4 regions of the Pelorhabdus sp. sgz311001 genome follow, and region 4 is predicted to be linked to each of the others. Evidence: riboswitches for the same ligand, from Rfam matches in the RefSeq annotation. Region 4 holds a riboswitch; each other region holds the start of a gene.
What was found. A riboswitch is a leader RNA that binds a small molecule or an ion and turns the genes downstream of it on or off. The one in region 4 is predicted to bind cyclic di-GMP.

Region 1: another riboswitch for cyclic di-GMP. It lies ahead of AC0MXB_RS01515 (response regulator); the one in region 4 lies ahead of AC0MXB_RS06325 (ATP-binding protein).
Region 2: another riboswitch for cyclic di-GMP. It lies ahead of AC0MXB_RS10035 (methyl-accepting chemotaxis protein); the one in region 4 lies ahead of AC0MXB_RS06325 (ATP-binding protein).
Region 3: another riboswitch for cyclic di-GMP. It lies ahead of AC0MXB_RS12820 (GGDEF domain-containing response regulator); the one in region 4 lies ahead of AC0MXB_RS06325 (ATP-binding protein).

The regions. Positions count from the first base shown of each region.
Region 1 is NZ_JBVXUT010000001.1:289,252-293,570, reverse strand. Features, by position in the region: gene AC0MXB_RS01530 (nickel-dependent lactate racemase family protein) at 1-50, shown strand, start outside; gene AC0MXB_RS01525 (aldo/keto reductase) at 122-1,282, opposite strand; gene AC0MXB_RS01520 (3D domain-containing protein) at 1,406-1,978, opposite strand; cyclic di-GMP riboswitch class I at 2,120-2,221, shown strand; gene AC0MXB_RS01515 (response regulator) at 2,314-3,057, shown strand; gene AC0MXB_RS01510 (diguanylate cyclase domain-containing protein) at 3,059-3,910, opposite strand; gene AC0MXB_RS01505 (hypothetical protein) at 3,907-4,257, opposite strand.
Region 2 is NZ_JBVXUT010000003.1:274,972-279,290, reverse strand. Features, by position in the region: gene AC0MXB_RS10045 (methyl-accepting chemotaxis protein) at 1-748, shown strand, start outside; gene AC0MXB_RS10040 (hypothetical protein) at 848-1,504, shown strand; cyclic di-GMP riboswitch class I at 1,608-1,697, shown strand; gene AC0MXB_RS10035 (methyl-accepting chemotaxis protein) at 1,895-3,583, shown strand; gene AC0MXB_RS10030 (isochorismate synthase) at 3,716-4,319, shown strand, end outside.
Region 3 is NZ_JBVXUT010000005.1:17,715-22,033, reverse strand. Features, by position in the region: gene AC0MXB_RS12835 (DMT family transporter) at 13-432, shown strand; gene AC0MXB_RS12830 (ClbS/DfsB family four-helix bundle protein) at 579-878, shown strand; gene AC0MXB_RS12825 (carboxymuconolactone decarboxylase family protein) at 947-1,261, shown strand; cyclic di-GMP riboswitch class I at 1,379-1,462, shown strand; gene AC0MXB_RS12820 (GGDEF domain-containing response regulator) at 1,593-2,501, shown strand; gene AC0MXB_RS12815 (YifB family Mg chelatase-like AAA ATPase) at 2,580-4,094, opposite strand; gene AC0MXB_RS12810 (HAD family hydrolase) at 4,251-4,319, shown strand, end outside.
Region 4 is NZ_JBVXUT010000002.1:47,964-52,282, forward strand. Features, by position in the region: gene AC0MXB_RS06320 (GntR family transcriptional regulator) at 270-935, shown strand; gene AC0MXB_RS06325 (ATP-binding protein) at 1,038-1,475, opposite strand; cyclic di-GMP riboswitch class I at 1,565-1,649, opposite strand; gene AC0MXB_RS06330 (CoB--CoM heterodisulfide reductase iron-sulfur subunit B family protein) at 1,844-2,701, opposite strand; gene AC0MXB_RS06335 (succinate dehydrogenase/fumarate reductase iron-sulfur subunit) at 2,698-3,657, opposite strand; gene AC0MXB_RS06340 (FAD-binding protein) at 3,657-4,319, opposite strand, start outside.

The sequences.
Region 1 (4,319 bases), on a different contig from region 4:
CCTTGATGCCCTTAGGCAGTATGACAGTTCCACTTGTTGGCAATCAATAACTCTTTTCATAAACAAAGAAGCCAGACTGCAATATGAACATTGCAATCTGGCTTCTTGTTATTTTACAAGGTTATCTTAACACAGCTTCTACAGCCTTTAACTCTTTACGAATGGCAATCCCCTGAGGACAGTGATCTTCACATTTACCGCATTCGACACAACGATTCGCCTGCGCCGCTTCCCCAATACGGAAACCATAAAGGAACTGATAACGAGCCTTAGAAGCTTCCCCTTCGCCAAATACAGAGTAATCATTATAGAGGCTAAAACATCCTGGTATATTCACGCCGCTAGGACAGGGCATACAGTAAGCACAAGCTGTACAGTTCACTTTCATCCGCTCTTTAAACAGTGCGTTTACTTTATTAAGAGCTGCCAGTTCCGTTGTTGTAAGAGAATTGGGTAGACCTTCGTTTGCCGTTTCTAAGTTCTCAGTCACTTGTTCCATCATTGACATACCACTTAAAACAACAGAAACTTCAGGATGGTTCCAGACCCAGCGTAAGGCCCATTGCGCTGGGGTGCGCTGGGTGCCGCTTTCTTTTAGCAAATCTAGCGCTTGATTAGGCAGATTCGCTAGCTTTCCGCCACGTAATGGTTCCATAATGGCAATGCCAAGACCTTTCGACGCTGCATAATGCAAACCTTCCGTTCCGGCCTGATAGTCTTCATCAAGGTAGTTATATTGAATCTGGCAAAACTCCCAGTCATAATAATCCACTATTTCTTTGAATAACCCGATCCGATCATGAAAGGAAAAACCGACATGTTTAATCTTACCATCTTTTTTAGCCTGGTCGAGAAAATCAGCAATACCGATTTTCGTCAATGCAGACCAGGTATGAGATCCAAGGCTATGTACAAGATAAAAATCAATATAATCGGTTTCCAACCGCTGGAGTTGCTCGTCTAAGTAACGATCCATATCAGCTCTTGTCTTAATGAGCCAGCTTGGCAATTTTGTCGCAAGCTTTACTTTTTCCCGATAGCCGTCTTTTAACACCTTAGCCACAAAGGGTTCGCTAGCCCCGCCGCTTTGCATTCCTGTTCCATGATAAGGATAGGCTGTATCAATATAATTCACGCCAGCGTCAATGGCTTGGCGAATCATCGGAATCGCCTGCTTTTCATCAATTTTTGTCGCATCGCCATCCATAACAGGTAGACGCATACAACCAAACCCTAAGATTGATACTTGTTCCTTTGTTTTGCCATATTGTCTGTAAAGCATAATCGACTCACCCCTTATTCGTAATAGAAAATTCCAATTTTATTGTATACTTTAGAGTGTACTATAAGTCAATAGCACTCAACACTTTTGTGTAAAAAAAGAGCAGCCTCTTACAGCTGCCCTTCATACTTGTTCTCCTGTTTCAGTTGTAACCTGATCTGGTTTACTTAAGACATATACCTTAACAGCCTTGATTCCAAAATGATTTGCCTCTCGCACCGTCCATTTAGCCACATCTATACGATTCCCTTTTATAGCACCGCCCGTATCTTCTGCTACAGCATACTCTTTACTTCCGTCAGGATATTGAATCATCACGCGGGAACCGAGCGGAATAATCCGAGGATCTACTGCAATAACACCCGGCCTTATTTCTGTACCTAGCCGCGTTTTACTTCCCCACTGATCATTATCATGCGGTCCTGGGGCATAAGCAGTTGCCGTTACATGTATCGCTTCTTTTCCCAAGGTATCCTGCGTTGCAATATTTTGCACAAGTTCTTGCGTACTAAGGGGATTCGCAGTCTGCACTTCCGCCGTATTAATTGGTGGATCTACTTGTGGTGTTGCAGACTGATGCTGAGCAACAGCACCTAAACCGTGCATTGCCGAAGCAGCGAGCACAAAAGCTCCACCAAGTGCAGCGGCAATTTTCTTATAATGCCGTTTCACTTTATGGCGTACTTTATCGTTCATAAAAATCCCTCCTTTGTCTTATTATTTTCAGTAAGCGTTTCTTATAAACTTACAATATTTCACAAGAAATTCACGCGTTTTTTTTTACAAAAAAGGATTTTTTTCTCTACACAGAGAACATTTTCATAAACTAAATAAAAATCAAATTTTGGGCAAACTTGATGAAAATCAAGGACGCAAAACCATTGGATCTAAAGATAGTACTGCTTGCTAAAGTCTATCAATGATTGCCAGGTTGCATCGATAAATCGTCATGTATTTATCTGATCAACCTGGTTTTTATGATTTAATGAATGATTTAATGAATGATTTATGAGAGGAGTTGGAGGCTTGCCATGGGAAAAAAAATATTAGTCATTGATGACTCAAGGTTCATTCGCCTGCAAGTAAAAAGGATTCTTGAAGAATATGGAGTGGAAGTATATGAGCTAGATAATGCCGAAGATTTCTTCGCGCAGCGCTGGCGGTTCCGCGATATCAATTTGTTACTTTTAGATATTAACTTAAAAGGAATGGACGGAATTGCAGCCCTAGAAGAAATGCATCGTCTAAATTTGCAACAGCAAATCCCTGTTATTATGGTTTCAGGGATCGCCAATCGTCTTGTCATTCAGAAATCACTCTGTCTCGGCGCTTCCCATTACATTCGAAAACCCTTCTCTGATGAAGATTTGCTTGATCGTATCGAAAATGTAATGGGTTCGCTTGTTGCCGCGCCAATGCAAGCAAGCAGTCAAAAAGAAATTCTTAATAGCATTTACCGAGCGAAACGAGATCATACTGAAGTTTCCTTTGTATCACTCGGTTTTAATGAAAACCTTGCCAATGGAAGCTTTATTATGGAACAACTAAAAAATACGCTGCGTGTTTATGATTCCGTTCTGCTGGCCACACCGCAAAACCTTTTACTTATTTTACCTTTTACCAAACAAGATGGAACAAATGTTGTCATTAATAAAGCAAGAAAAAAGCTATCGGAAATTCTCCCGACAGCAAATGATCCCGCAATTCATTATATCACCTTTCCTACTGATGAAAGCGATCCTGATATGATTGCCGAAATTTTAAAAATCTGCTAAATTAATAACCTAATTCGACTTGATTGGCGACGACTAAGTCTATAGACTCTTTTTTCGCCTGAGTTGACGCTAGGCTAGCACAATTAATCAGCCGTTCTAGCGCGGGAACACTATTTTTCATGAATCCATGACATATTCCCTTTACAATTCCCGCTGAAAAACTAACAGGAATCTCTTTGTAAAAGCGATGTTCTTTTACTTCGCGCAATAATATTTCAGCAAAACTACGAGTCTTCTCTAGTTTGTAGGGAGTCAATATAAGAAACTCATCACCGCCAAACCGCGACACATGGGTTTCTTTTGACATTTTAGCCTTTAAAAGCTGACCGATCTCTCGTAAAATCTGATCCCCAGCAATATGGCCATACTGTTTGTCTATCTTACCAAAATTATTAACATCAAGAAAAATCAAAGAAAGCAATTGTCTTTCTTTTAAGACTTTAACAGCTTGATAATAGATATAATCTTTTTTGTAAAGCTCTGTTAACACATCAAATTGCCTGCCGATTTCTAACGCAACTTGGCTTGGACTAACAATTCCCACTACCTGGTCCTGCTGTTTCACAATGAAAAGCTTAATACCGTGGCTATCTATAGCCTCTTTTGCTTCCCATACGAATGTGCCAGGCACAACTTCTTTAAAATAATCAGACATGGCATCAGCGGCAATCCGATTAGGATGTGTTTTCAACACATCCCAATAATCAATCACACCGAGTATTTTACCGTTCTCAATGACCGGGAGACTTTCTAGTTGAGTCGAAAGCATAAATTCCTGTACCTGACTTAATCCAGCTAACGCATCTACATAGGGAAATTTAACTGTCATAATATGCGATAACTGGCGCATCATAATTCAATCAACTTCTTTACTATTACGGTCACATTAATCTGAACTCTTACAATCATTGATTCATGAATCATTTCATCTACTTCATCAATCATAAGAGAAATTAACTGATCTTCCGGCACCATAGCAAGCAAAGACTTACGAACAACCATTGCTTCAATTGATGGGTGTTCAATTTTTTTTACTATATATTGACCAGGTGATAAAATATCCCCCATTCGCCGTGCCGCTTCCGGACCGATCGGCGCCCGTTTGCCGACAACCAAAACATCTTGCATTGGCGGCATTTCAAATTCCGATAAGCGCATACTAATTTCAACTTTTTTACTGCTTTCAATCTGACTGCCCATCTCTTGACCTCTCTTGTACCGCAAAGTATAGTAAACGTCTACATGATTACAGCAGAGTAAAT
Region 2 (4,319 bases), on a different contig from region 4:
TATTGCCGAGAGTACCGGAAATATTGTTACTTCTACTCGCTCCTTTGCCCAAATGGCCCATGAAACATCGGTGCAAGCTGAGCAAGGACGAGAAAGCCTGAATGAGGCTGTGGCAAAAATGGAAGATATTCGACTTGGTTCTGAGGCGGTGCAGACAGCGATTGGTGAGTTGGCAAAAGGATCTAATGAAATCAATGAAATTGTCAATTTGATTTCAGCGATCTCTGGACAAACGAATCTACTCGCTTTAAATGCGGCGATTGAAGCGGCTCGCGCTGGGGAGCAAGGACGCGGTTTTGCCGTCGTCGCCGAGGAAGTACGCAAATTAGCGGAAGAATCTAATCAGGCGGCTGGTAAAATCAGCGAACTGATCCGCCAAAATGATATGAATATGAAGCAAGCTATCCTCAAAACTGAGGTCAGTGTAGAAAGTATTCAAGGTGGGATTGAATCAGTCAACGGTGCTGATTTGACCTTTAGAAAAATTGTTGAGGCCGTTGTATATCTCTCACAGGAAATTCAAAAGACAGCACATGCTTTAGAAGAAACGGCAACAAAAAATGATTTACTCGTAACGGCTTCTAAACGAATTGAAGACATCAGTAAGGAAAATTCCGGGGAAACTCAGACGATTTCAGCTGCTACAGAAGAGCAATCTGCTTCGATGGAAGAAGTAGCGGCGGCTAGCCGGAGTCTGTCTGATTTGGCGAAAGCCTTAGAACAGGAAATTCAACGGTTTAAATTGTAAAGCAAATTTTAATAAATGATTAGAGCAAAGAAGCTCTCGGAGAAATCCGGGAGCTTTTTGTTCTTTTTTAAACAGACTGAGTAAAGGAGGCGTCTAAACATGGGAACGCTAACAGATATTGAATCGTTTTTGCAGGATACAGTCATTATGGTCGCAGATATTCTTAGCCTTGAAGCTGTTGTCGTAGATTGCAACTTGAAAGTGATTGTTGGAACAGGAATTTATCGTGAGGAAAGAGGAATGTATGTAGGGGAGGGGACTTTATCAGCTTACTGCATGAAGCTGCGAGAGCCTCTCTTAGTAGTCAATCCTAGACTGCATGATTTGTGCCGTTCGTGTGCGCGGCGGGGACGTTGTCCCGATGCTGCTGAAATTTGTATTCCCATTCAAGTAGAAAACCGAGTTTATGGTACGCTTATTTTACTTGCTGTCAACCAGGAGCAGCGGAGTCTACTTTTAGGGCAAGAAGTTAAATTAATACGCTTTGGCCAGTGGCTTGCCGAGATATTTAGTCAGAAGCTGATTGCTTTACAATTTGGGTCTAATCGGGAACCGGATAGAGAAAAGGCAAAACCGATCGTGTCTTTTGCTGAACTAGAACATCAAGCGCTGTTAGCAGCTTTGGCGCGTTTTGGCGTTTCTACAGCGGGAAAACTTGCTATATGTCAAGCCCTAGGCATTAGCATTGCAACCTTCTATCGTAAAGTCAAAGAGTATGGGATTAATATTCGCGATAAACAATATGAGAGGAAATGAATTTTTTAGAATTATCTTGACATTTTTTTTCTTTCAGTACAGAATAGAATTCGACAGTTTTGTTTGTTTTTATAATGCCTTATGGCGTTAATTATTGTAAAATAGAAATATATAGCAAACTTGTCGAAAGACAAGGACGCAAAGCTATTGGGTCTAAGGAAAGTATATATTCTAAGACAGCCAGGTTGCTTGATTTTTGCGGGAATTCGCCGGGGCGCCGAAAAGCACTGCGTCGAATTTTTTGCTATGTTTGCAATACTTAACAAATGAGGTAGTTGATGAACGGTAAAGATAGCAGCGAAAAAGCTGCACGCCGCAGGAAGGGAGGTTAGTTGTTAGTTTTGATTTGAGGGTCTAGCGGGACTTATCAAGCACAAAGGCGGGACGATTATGCGTGTAACAATTGGTAAACAAATTATCTTGGTATGTGTTCTTATTGTGTTGGCTTTTACGGGTCTAAATATTTATACCTATTTCCAAATTCAAAAGGTGCAGGAAGATTATGAAGGCTTATTAAAACGCAGTGTTCCTTTAGTCGTTGATATTAAAGAATTAAGTCGCGAACTGAGTACTCAGTCGGCTGAAGTCAGAGGCTTTATTTTGTCAGCGGATCCACAGTATGTTGATCGTTATGAAGCATCAAAGAAGAAAACAGCAACTGTTTTGTCGGACTTAGAGGGAAAGTTGATTACGCCTGAAGGCAAACAGAAAGTGGCCGAATTGAAAGCCTCTTTAGCTGATTACGATAAAATTGCCGAGCAAGGACTTACCCTTCGAAAGACCCAAGGCCAGGCGGAAGCGGTGAAAGCGGTTGCGGCTTCTGGCGCCAAGATTATTGCCGCCGATAAGAATATGGAAGACACTGTTAAGTTTTTAGAAGATCGTATGGAGCTGAGAAGACAGGAAACTCAAGCCGATGTAACAAAGATTCAGTCTCTCTTATTTATTCTTGACGGAATTATTCTTGTGATCGGCGCCTTACTAGCCTGGTATTTGGCTAGACGAATCTCTCGGCCGCTCAATGATGTGTCGCAGGCGGCGCAGCGCATTGCCGATGGGGATTTGGGCGTACATAATATTTCTTATCAAGCCAATGATGAAATCGCTGATATGATCCGCTCTTTTTCGCATATGCGCGAAAATCTGCGGAAGTTAGTTGGAAGTGTAGCTAAGTCAGCGCAACAAGTGGCTGCTGCTAGTGAAGAGCTGACAGCGAGCTCGAATCAGTCAGCTCAGGCCGCGACACAAGTGGCCGAAACTGTTACCTGTGTGGCTGGTGGCGCTACCAATCAATCGACAGAAATTGATAAAGCAGCCAGTGTAGTGGAAGCTATGTCGCAGGAGATTCATCAGATTACATCACATGCCCAGGAAGTGACCAAAAAATCCGAAGAAACAGCACAAGCTGCTAGCGTGGGCGGCGAAGCCGTAACACAAGCTACGCAACAAATGAATTTGATTCAAGATTCTGTGGTATCATCAGCAAAAGTAGTACGCCGTCTTGGTGAACGTTCTCAGCAGATTGGTGAATTTGTTACGATGATCAGCGGGATTGCCAGTCAGACGAATTTACTGGCGCTCAATGCGGCTATTGAGGCGGCGCGGGCTGGTGAGCAAGGACGCGGCTTTGCCGTTGTAGCGGAAGAAGTTCGTAAGCTGGCTGAACAGTCCCATGAAGCAGCAGAGAAAATTACGGGAATTATTCATGATATTCAATCCGAAACAGCTGAAGCCGTTACCGTTATGGATCGGGAAACTGATGAAGTATCTAGAGGGGCTCAAGTTATTGCTACAACAGGTGAGCGTTTTCAGTTTATTGAACGCATGGTTCTTGACTTGACGGGACAAATTGGTTCGATTAATTCGGCTGCGCAAAATCTGATGACTGCCAGTGATGACGTTGTCAATTCTGTAGAAGCCATCAGAGGCGTTGCATCGTCGACGGCTTGTGATACTCAGTCAATTTCAGCAGCGACGCAAGAACAGTCGGCTTCGATGGAAGAGATTGCTTCAGCCAGCCAAACTTTGGCGCAAATGGCTATGGAATTGCAAGATGTTGTTGCTAAATTTCATCTTTAATATAATAGTTTAGAAAGATTATAAGAGAGACTTGTCGATTTGACAGGTCTCTTTTTGCATCCATTGAATATTTTGAGGGGCAAGTGTACAATAAATACAGAAATGGATTTGACCTTTAAAGGTGGACAGAATATGAGTGGATGTTCTCAGTGGGAAGATTGTTTCAGCGAGTTAGTACAAGCAGGCTTATTACGCAGCAAAGCGACAGGGAGACCTGTTTTAGTGAGCCATAGCGAAGAATCGCCTTGGAACCTTTTGGACTTTTTTGCAAAAACCGCGGCAATACGTTCCCAGGGATTTTACTGGATGAGCGCCAGTCGGGAAGAAATGTTTGCTGGTGTGGATGCGGCTTATACGATAGAAGTGAAGGCGGAGGAAAAAAATCCCCTGACAGCAGCAGAAGCAAGGTGGCAGTCCCTTCGTGGGGATCTACTGCTATCGCCAAAAATGCAAGAATTAGATCTCAGTCCTTTATGGATTGGCGGCAGTCGCTTTGACCCGTTACGGTCCAGAGAGTTGAAGTGGGGCAAGTTTCCCGCTGCTCGGTTTCAAGTCCCGAGTTGGCTGCTGCAGGAAAAAGGCGGCAGGCGGTATCTAACAACGACTCTGCTTGTTTCTCCCGAAGATCAGGTCGATCTGTTAGTTCAGCAGAATTTGACCGTGTTCGATCGGTTAAGAAAAGCGATGAATCAAGAATCTAGCGAAATAACGGCTGAACAGTGGGATGCTTTTCCGG
Region 3 (4,319 bases), on a different contig from region 4:
GGGAGAAACATAATGCTAAGCGTCTTAGCGGCGATTATTACTGGAATAATTTTACCAATACAAGGAGCTATTAATTCGCAAATAGGAAAGTTATCGGGACAATTTATTATGATTATAGGAGTCTCAATTTTTCAGATTTTATTTGCATTATTTTTTGTTTTATATAATCAGCAAAAGATTAGTGATACAATATCTACTAAAGCCTTGATTTCAGGAATGATGGGGATTTGTGCAATGTATGGCTTTTCATACTCTATAGCGAATATTGGAACATTAAAGGTATTTGCCTTAGTATTAGCAGCTCAGATTATTACCGCGGCTGTCGTTGATCATTTTGGACTTGTTGGTGTTGAAGTTTCGCCGATAACATACAATAAAGTAGGAAGTTGCATACTTATACTGACTGGGGTTTATTTGTTAGCTAGATCTTAGAGAGTGCCAATAACTGCTCATAAAATCCTGTAACTTTGTTCAAATTAGTTTTAAAGCGTGTTGAAATTTGAGGTATTAATCAACCTTAGATATTTTTGTTTATTAAATTTGAAGTGATTATCAAAAATGGAGTGTGGCCATGATAAATGATACAATACAATAGTAAAGTTGAATTAATTGCCGCTATACAAAAGACTTATTTGCTTTTTGACAAAGAATTTGATGAGATTCCAGATGAAAAAGGAAATGTTCGCATTGCGCAAGTGGATAAAACGCCGCAGGAAATGCTAGCATATCAGCTCGGATGGTTAAATCTTATTATGGGATGGGAAAAAGGGACAGTAACAAAAGCGAATTGGCCAATGTGGAAGTGGATACATATAAATTCGGTTGCGCCTTTTAAGAATTTTAGAACCAAGATTAGGAGATGGAAAAAGAATGCTTGACCCAGCGATTATTGAAATCTGTAAACAACAAAATAATGTGCTATTTAGGAGGAATTTATTTGAAAAATATGAGTAATGCATTTGACTGTTTTTTAAAAGAAGCTCCGGAACAATCGAAAACATGGTTAGAAACTGTTCAAAAATTAGACGAGGCTAGTAGCCTTGATTCCAAAACAGAAGAGATTGCTTATATTGCTGTTTTAGCGGCGGTTGGACTGCTAAGTGGTCTTCCTTTTCATGTAAAACATGCTCAGGAGTTAGGTGCTACTAGAGATGAGATTAAAAGTGCAGTTTTATTAGCGCTCCCCGCAGTAGGAAATAAGGTGATTACTGCGTTGCCGATAGCACTTGAAGCCTATGATAGTGAATTTAAAGGAAAGTAGACGTTTTGTTTATTTCAAGAAGATGAGGGAATGAAAACCTGTCAGATGTATTATTGGATACATTTGACAGGTTTCTTTGAAATTTTGAATCATTATGGTATAATTTTCATTAAAGAAATATTTGGTAGGCAAACCACCCGAAAGGATGGGACGCAAAGCCGTGGGTCTAAAGGAATTTTCTAAGACTGCCAGGTTACATCATTAATTACGATGATAACCTGGTTTTTTATTGCAATAAAATGAGAAGTCATTGATGTAGCTATCACTAAAGTTATCGTTCCATGTTGGCTTTGTTTTCTGAACTTTAAAGTGGAAGAGAAAGGACGATAAGATGAATTTTGGTAAGCAGACAGTTCTTGTTGTTGATGATGAAAAATTTCACTGTAATTTATTAATGAAAATTTTGCAAGATAATTATAGTGTTTATTGTGCAACTTCCGGGTCACAGGCTTTAAAGATCATTATATCTCGAAAAATTGATCTTATTTTATTAGATATAATGCTACCAGATATTGATGGCTACGAAATTTGTCGGCGAGTTAAAGAAAATCCGGCTACTCAAGACATAGTAGTAATATTTATTTCTTCCAATTCCTCTCCGCGGCATCAAACAACAGGGTTTTCAATGGGAGCGGTTGATTACATTACGAAGAACACGGACATAGCAGTTATAAAAGCCCGTATTGAGAGTCAGCTTGAATTAAAAAAGCAAAGAGACATTTTAGTGAGTTTGTCAATGATTGATAAATTGACAGAGATATATAATCGTCGTTTTTTAGAAGACGCATTAAATAAATTATGCCTTAGCTCATATCGTAATAATGAATATTTATCAGCGATAATGATTGATATAGATTTTTTTAAAAACTACAATGATATCTATGGGCATTTAGAAGGCGATGAGTGTTTGAGAATGGTTAGCCAAACAATAAAAAATTCACTTTCTAGGTCAATCGATATTGTCGGTAGATATGGTGGAGAAGAATTTGTTGTCTTACTGCCAGCAACACCACTTAGTGGTGCAATTGTAGTTGCCCAGAGGATTCAAGAAAATATAAAAAAATTAGCATTAAAACATGAGATGTCAGATGTAAGTGAGTTTGTCACAGTTAGCATGGGAGTTGCATCATTGAAACCAAATGATGATTATAAACCGGCTAAGCTCATTAAACGCGCTGATATAGGACTTTATAATGCAAAAAGAGAAGGAAGAAATTGCTATATTTCTATCGAAGAGTGAAGTGGGAATATCTTAAATTCTGTAAAAATCTCTAAGCTGGCATGAGCTTAGAGATTTTTATTAATTACTAAACTATTTCTACGCTTTAAATAAAGGATTGCGAAATTGAATTGCTTCAGCAATGTGACGATCTGTAATTTGTTCTTCTTGATCTAAATCGGCAATTGTTCGTGCTACTTTTAGAATTCGATCATAACCGCGAGCACTCAGCTCTAGTTTTTGAAAAGCGCCTTTAAGTAATTTTTGTGCACTTACAGTTAAACAACAAGTTTTTAACACCTGTTTATGGCTCATTTGTCCATTGCAAAAAATACTCCATTGTGCCAATCTCTCTTGCGTCAGATTTCTTACCGCGATGACTCGTTTACGGATCGTTTCTGATGGTTCACCTTGCGATTTTAGGGATAAATCATCGTAAGAAACAGGTTCTACCCACAAATAAATATCAATCCGATCAAGCAAGGGGCCTGAGATTCTATGTTGATATCGTCGAACCTCTTGTTCAGAGCAGGTACAGCGATCACTGGGGAAAAAGCCGCAATTGCATGGATTAGCAGAAGCAATTAATACGAATCTAGCAGGAAATGAAATAGTGGCATTTACTCTAGCAATAGTTACAATACCATCCTCTAAGGGTTGCCGCAATACTTCAAGCACCTGACGTGAAAACTCGGGCAGTTCATCGAGAAATAATACGCCATGATGAGCCAGACTTACTTCTCCCGGTCTAGGGATTCTCCCGCCACCAATCATGCTTGCAGCTGAAAGTGTATGGTGAGGGTGGCGAAAAGATCGTTTTCGTATAAGGCCTGAAGGCCTCTGCAATTCGCCGCTGACGCTATAGATTTTAGTTACTTCTAATGCTTCTTCTTCTGTAAGTGGCGGTAAAATAGAAGGCAGTGCTTTCGCCAACATTGTTTTTCCCGCTCCAGGTGGGCCGACCATAAGTAGATTATGGCCGCCAGCAGCGGCAATTTCCATAGCTCTTTTAGCAACAAGTTGCCCTTGAATATCAGCAAAATCGAATTCGTAATTGCCGCTAAAAAATGCTTCAGGCTCTGCCTCAATACAAGGCAGAGCCTGATTCTCTGTCAAATAACCAACAAGCTGGCGTAATGTAGCGGCAGCTCCAACAAAAGGATTTCCCATAAGTAATGCTTCAGATCCGTTTTCCGGCGCCACATAAACAGCATGTAGTTCCTGATTTTTTGCGGCTATGACCATTGGTAAAATACCACTTATCGGCCGCAAACGACCTTCTAAAGATAATTCGGCCGAAAAAAGACAATTGTTAATTTTGTCCTGAGCGAGCTGTTCACTAGCGCATAAAATTCCCATAGCGATAGGCAAATCTAATCCAGAGCTATCTTTTTTGAGTTCTGCTGGAGCTAAATTTACAGTAATACGTTTTTGCGGATATATAAATCCAGAATTTTTTAAAGCAGACCGAACCCGTTCTTTTGATTCTCTAACAGCGGTGTCAGGTAATCCCACGATATCAAAACAGGGAATTCCGTTACTAATATCGACTTCTACAGTAATAATAATTCCGTCAAGGCCAAGCGTCGTAGCGCCAAAACTTTGTGCATACAATTTTGTCCCCCCAAGAAGTTCTTTATAGTTCTCTTTTCTTGCTTTCTTTTTTTATAGAAAAAAATCCTCTTTGCCAAACCTTTAGAACTAGAGCATCTATTAGATATTTTTGGGGATACTTAGTATTTCGAAATAAATCATAAGGAGCAAATAATAATGGTCAAAACCGTTGTACTTGATTTTGATGGTGTGATCCACAGCTATACAAGTGGATTTCAGGGAGTT
Region 4 (4,319 bases):
TGATGTATTTTTGAATTAACGTATACATCAATTATGTAATACATTATAACAGTCTTTGTTTCATTTGGCTATACCCCAAGAAAAAGTTTTTATTTTTGGACTATTTTGCCAATATCATGTTATACTATCAATAGGTATTTTACAAGGTTCTATCGGTTTTCAAATAAATTAACTAAAAATTTATAATTATCTTATTAGTAGCTATTAGAGTATTTCGTAAGTTATAATAAAATATTAGAGAGTGAAATTTTTTTTAATGGAGGCCCGCTATGCCCAAAGATTTAGAATTCCTTTCTACTAATGATACCTCGCTACGCAATAAGGTATTCCAACATATCAAAGCGCAAATCATCGAAGGAGCCTATTCCCCCGGCGATATTCTGCTAGAAACAAAATTAGCCGATGAGTTAGGCGTAAGCCGCACCCCCATTCGCGAAGCAATTTGGCTGCTGGAAGTAGAAGGTTTAGTAGAAACGACCGCAAAAAAAGGCGCTATTGTCCTGGGAATCTCGGCGAAAGATGTCGCTGATATTTGCGCTATGCGCCAATTGCTAGAAGGCTTGGCTGCCCGTTGGGCTACTAGTCGTTTAACCGAAAATGAACTGAAAGAACTACAAAAAATTGTTGATCTTACGGAGTTTTATGCTCAAAAACAAAATATGGAGGAAATTGCTGAGTTAGATAATAAGTTTCATCAGCTCATTTATGAGGCTTCTGGCAGCAAAATGCTTAATTTGACGTTAAGCAATTTGCATAAATATATTAAGCCAGCTCGCTTAAACTCCATTGCTGTAGAAAATCGTTTATCCCAAACGATTACGGAACATATTACGCTCATGGATGCCTTTTATAAACGTGATCCTGATGCTGCCGAAAAAGCCATGACCTATCATGTAAGTATGGCGCACCGTAACATTACCAGCCTCCATCACTAAAGGCCCGCAAAACTAAAAAAACACTTGGTTTCTAATCGAAACCAAGTGTTTTTTTATTACAACATGCCCAAGAAAGAAAAATCTAACTTTACGCCGCACATATCAGGTAATCTTTTTATCGTTTTGGGATAAACAAGGTTCTGATAGCATCTTCGCTAACAATATTTCCGTTCCTTGCCTGTTGTAAAAAACACAATCCGCCGCCGCTTGCATAATCAGCAGGCCACGACCGCCTTCACGCCAGAGCTCTTCTTCGAGGCACTTATGACTATCTTGTGCTCGTTTTGACGCTGTAACCAAACCTAGTCCTTGATGCTTCAAGCGAATCACGAGTACGCTGCCTCGCAAAATATCCATCGTGAGCTGACAAGGCTTGCCTTCACTAAAACGCAAGGCATTATTGACTGCTTCATTCACAGCAACTTCCATCATATGATATTGTCCTAGTAGCACTTTTTGCAAAAAACATTTTACAAGCGGTCTCACCAGTTTAAATTCAGCATAATCGCAAAAAGAAAAGACAATTAAACGCGGTCTCATTCTTCTTCCTCCCTCATTTTTACAGCTCTGGAGGAATACCAAAAAGCAGGGAACCGCCCCCTGACCTCAGAGCATGCTTAAAGATCCAGCATGGCAGCCTGGCAATCCTAGGTAAAAACCCTTAGATCCAAGGCTTTGCGTCCTTGCCTTTCGGCAAGTTTGCCTAATATTTCACTAAGTAACTAATTTAATTTTACTGTAAAAATTCATAAAAAGTCAAGGAAATAACTGCCGTTTTTTTTACTAAAACACCATAAAATTACAAAATTCCAACTACGTTGTTTTTAAAAAACCTCTCAGAAACATCGCCGCTAAGCGCTGTACTGAGAGGTCTCTAGCATTGTTTAAGCTACAGCTAACAAATCAAGTTACAGCTTTAAAACTGCCGTGCTAACAATATGGCGCTTCATGCCCAATTCATCCTGCGACAGCCCTAAAGCTAGACCGATGAGCTGCGACATATGAAGAATGGGGATTTCCTTGGCCGCACCAACTGCAGCCTGTCCTTCTGGGTGGAACATATCAAGCTGCATCTGACACAGCGGGCAAGGCGTAACGAGACAGTCTGCCCCTGCTTTAATCGCGCTGAGGTTCGTTTCTCCCGTCATCTTAAGCACACTGTCACGCGCTGGATATACAGCATGGAAGCCACAACATTTCAGTTTGGCATCAAACTCGACCGGTTCAGCTCCCAATGCGCGAATCAGATCTTCTAAAGAATGAGGCACTGCATGATCTTCAAAATTCATAATTTCAGGCGGTCTTAGCAGATGGCAGCCATAATAACCAGCCACTTTCATACCTTGCAAAGGGCGCACTACTTTTCCCTTTAATTTATCAAGACCATAGTCGCGAACAAGCGCCCACAGTAAATGAGTGATTTCGCTTGTTCCTTCATACTTCATCCCCGCCTTAGCTAGAATCGGGTTTACCTTTTCTTTCATGCCATGATCTAATTCATGTTTTGCTTTGCGCAGCATGAGCGTACAAGTATTACAGACCGTCATAATATCAAGCTTCAGGCCTTCGGCCAAAGCAATATTACGGGCATTCACGGACAGAGCTGTTAACTCATCAATATCTTGTACATGAGAGGCGCCGCAGCAAGTCCAGCCGGGAAGCTCAACGAGTTCAATTCCTAGTTTTTTCGCAACGGCAAGTGTTGCCATCATATCTTCTTTGGCCGCCGCTTCGAGGACACAGCCAGGAAAAAATCCATATTTCATTCTTTCTCCGCCTCCTTGACTGCTTTCATAATGGCTCTCACTTTGTCAATTCCCTGCACTGGCGTAGCCGAGTGAATCAGATGAAGCGGATTTAATTTGCCGCGAACAAAAAGACGCATAGCAAAAGCAGCGCGAGTCGACGACTTTAACAAGCCTTCGGTTTTCACCGACATGGTCGCTTCGTTTAAGCGGCCTGTTTTGGCAATATCATCTCGGAAGGCCATACCATGACGAGCGCCCATATTATCAGTCATACCAGCTTGCACCGATTTTTGCCGTAATTTTGATATATCTTCCGCTGGCTCTAAATGTTTCGGACACTTGGTCACACATTCCTGACAGTGAACGCATTTCCACAGGCCTTTGGCCATAGCTGGCGTCAAATGAGCCATAAAATCTTTATCACGCGAGTCAGCTACAAATTTCTGAGCTTTACTAAAAATAAAGGGCTCTAAAAAGTCTCTTTCATCGGCGCTGAGCTTATTACATTCAGACGCACAAGAACCACAGAGAATACAGTCAGCTTGCTGACGTATCTTTTTAAAATCTTCCGGCGACTGACGACAGCCGCTTTTCGCCGTAAACTGTTCGTCAGGAATCAGCCACGGTTTGACTTCTTTTAAGCGCTGCGCCTTGGGCTCCCAGTCCACAACAAGATCGCGAATAACTTTGAAGTTTTGAATTGGGCTAATTTCGAGCGTATCGCCAAAACGCGCTGTCACATCATCAAGACCAACTTCACAAGCTAGCATAGCCTGGCCATTGACGCGAACGGCACAAGCGCCGCAGACAGCAGACCGACAGGCAGCTACGAAAGTCAGTGTCGGATCCATCGTATCTTTAATTTTTATTAAACCCCATAAAATCGTTTTGCCAGGCTCATGAGGAAAACTGTATTCCTGTACAAAGGACTTATTATCTTGAAAACGGTGTATTTTATAGGTAATCTGTCGCATTAGTATTTCCTTTCTGCCGGTTGATGCTTCGTAATGACGACCGGCCGGTAGGATAATTTATAATCAGAACCATCTTTGGTGATCAGCGTATGTTTTAAGAAATTTTCATCATCGCGCTTTGCATAATCATCACGCAGGTGGCAGCCCCGGCTTTCTTTGCGGGCTAAAGCGCCTGTTACAACAGCCTTGGCAATTGTCAACAGATTCCCCATTTCCACATAGTTTACGAAGGCGCTGTTAAATACACGGCTGCTATCGCCGACTACGCAAGTTTGGTATTCAGCAAGCAAACCATCAACGACTTGTGCTGCTTTTACCATATCGGCTTCATTGCGGAATACGCCCACATTGTACCACATGATTTCGGCCAAGCGATCACGAATCGACGCAACGGTAGCGCCTTTCGTACGGGAAACAACTTCTTCAAAACGTTTTTCCCAGCCTGTTGCGGCTTCACTTAGCAAATTTTCACCGGTAATCGTTCGTTTTCTGGCACAATCGCTAGCGCCCATGCCTGCTACTTTACCAAAAACCATTACATCAGCAAGCGAGTTGCCGCCCAAACGATTCGCACCGTGAATAGATACGCAAGCTGCTTCCCCGGCGGCAAAGAGACCGCTGACCGCTGTAGCGCAGGTTTTATAATCGACTACGTCTATGCC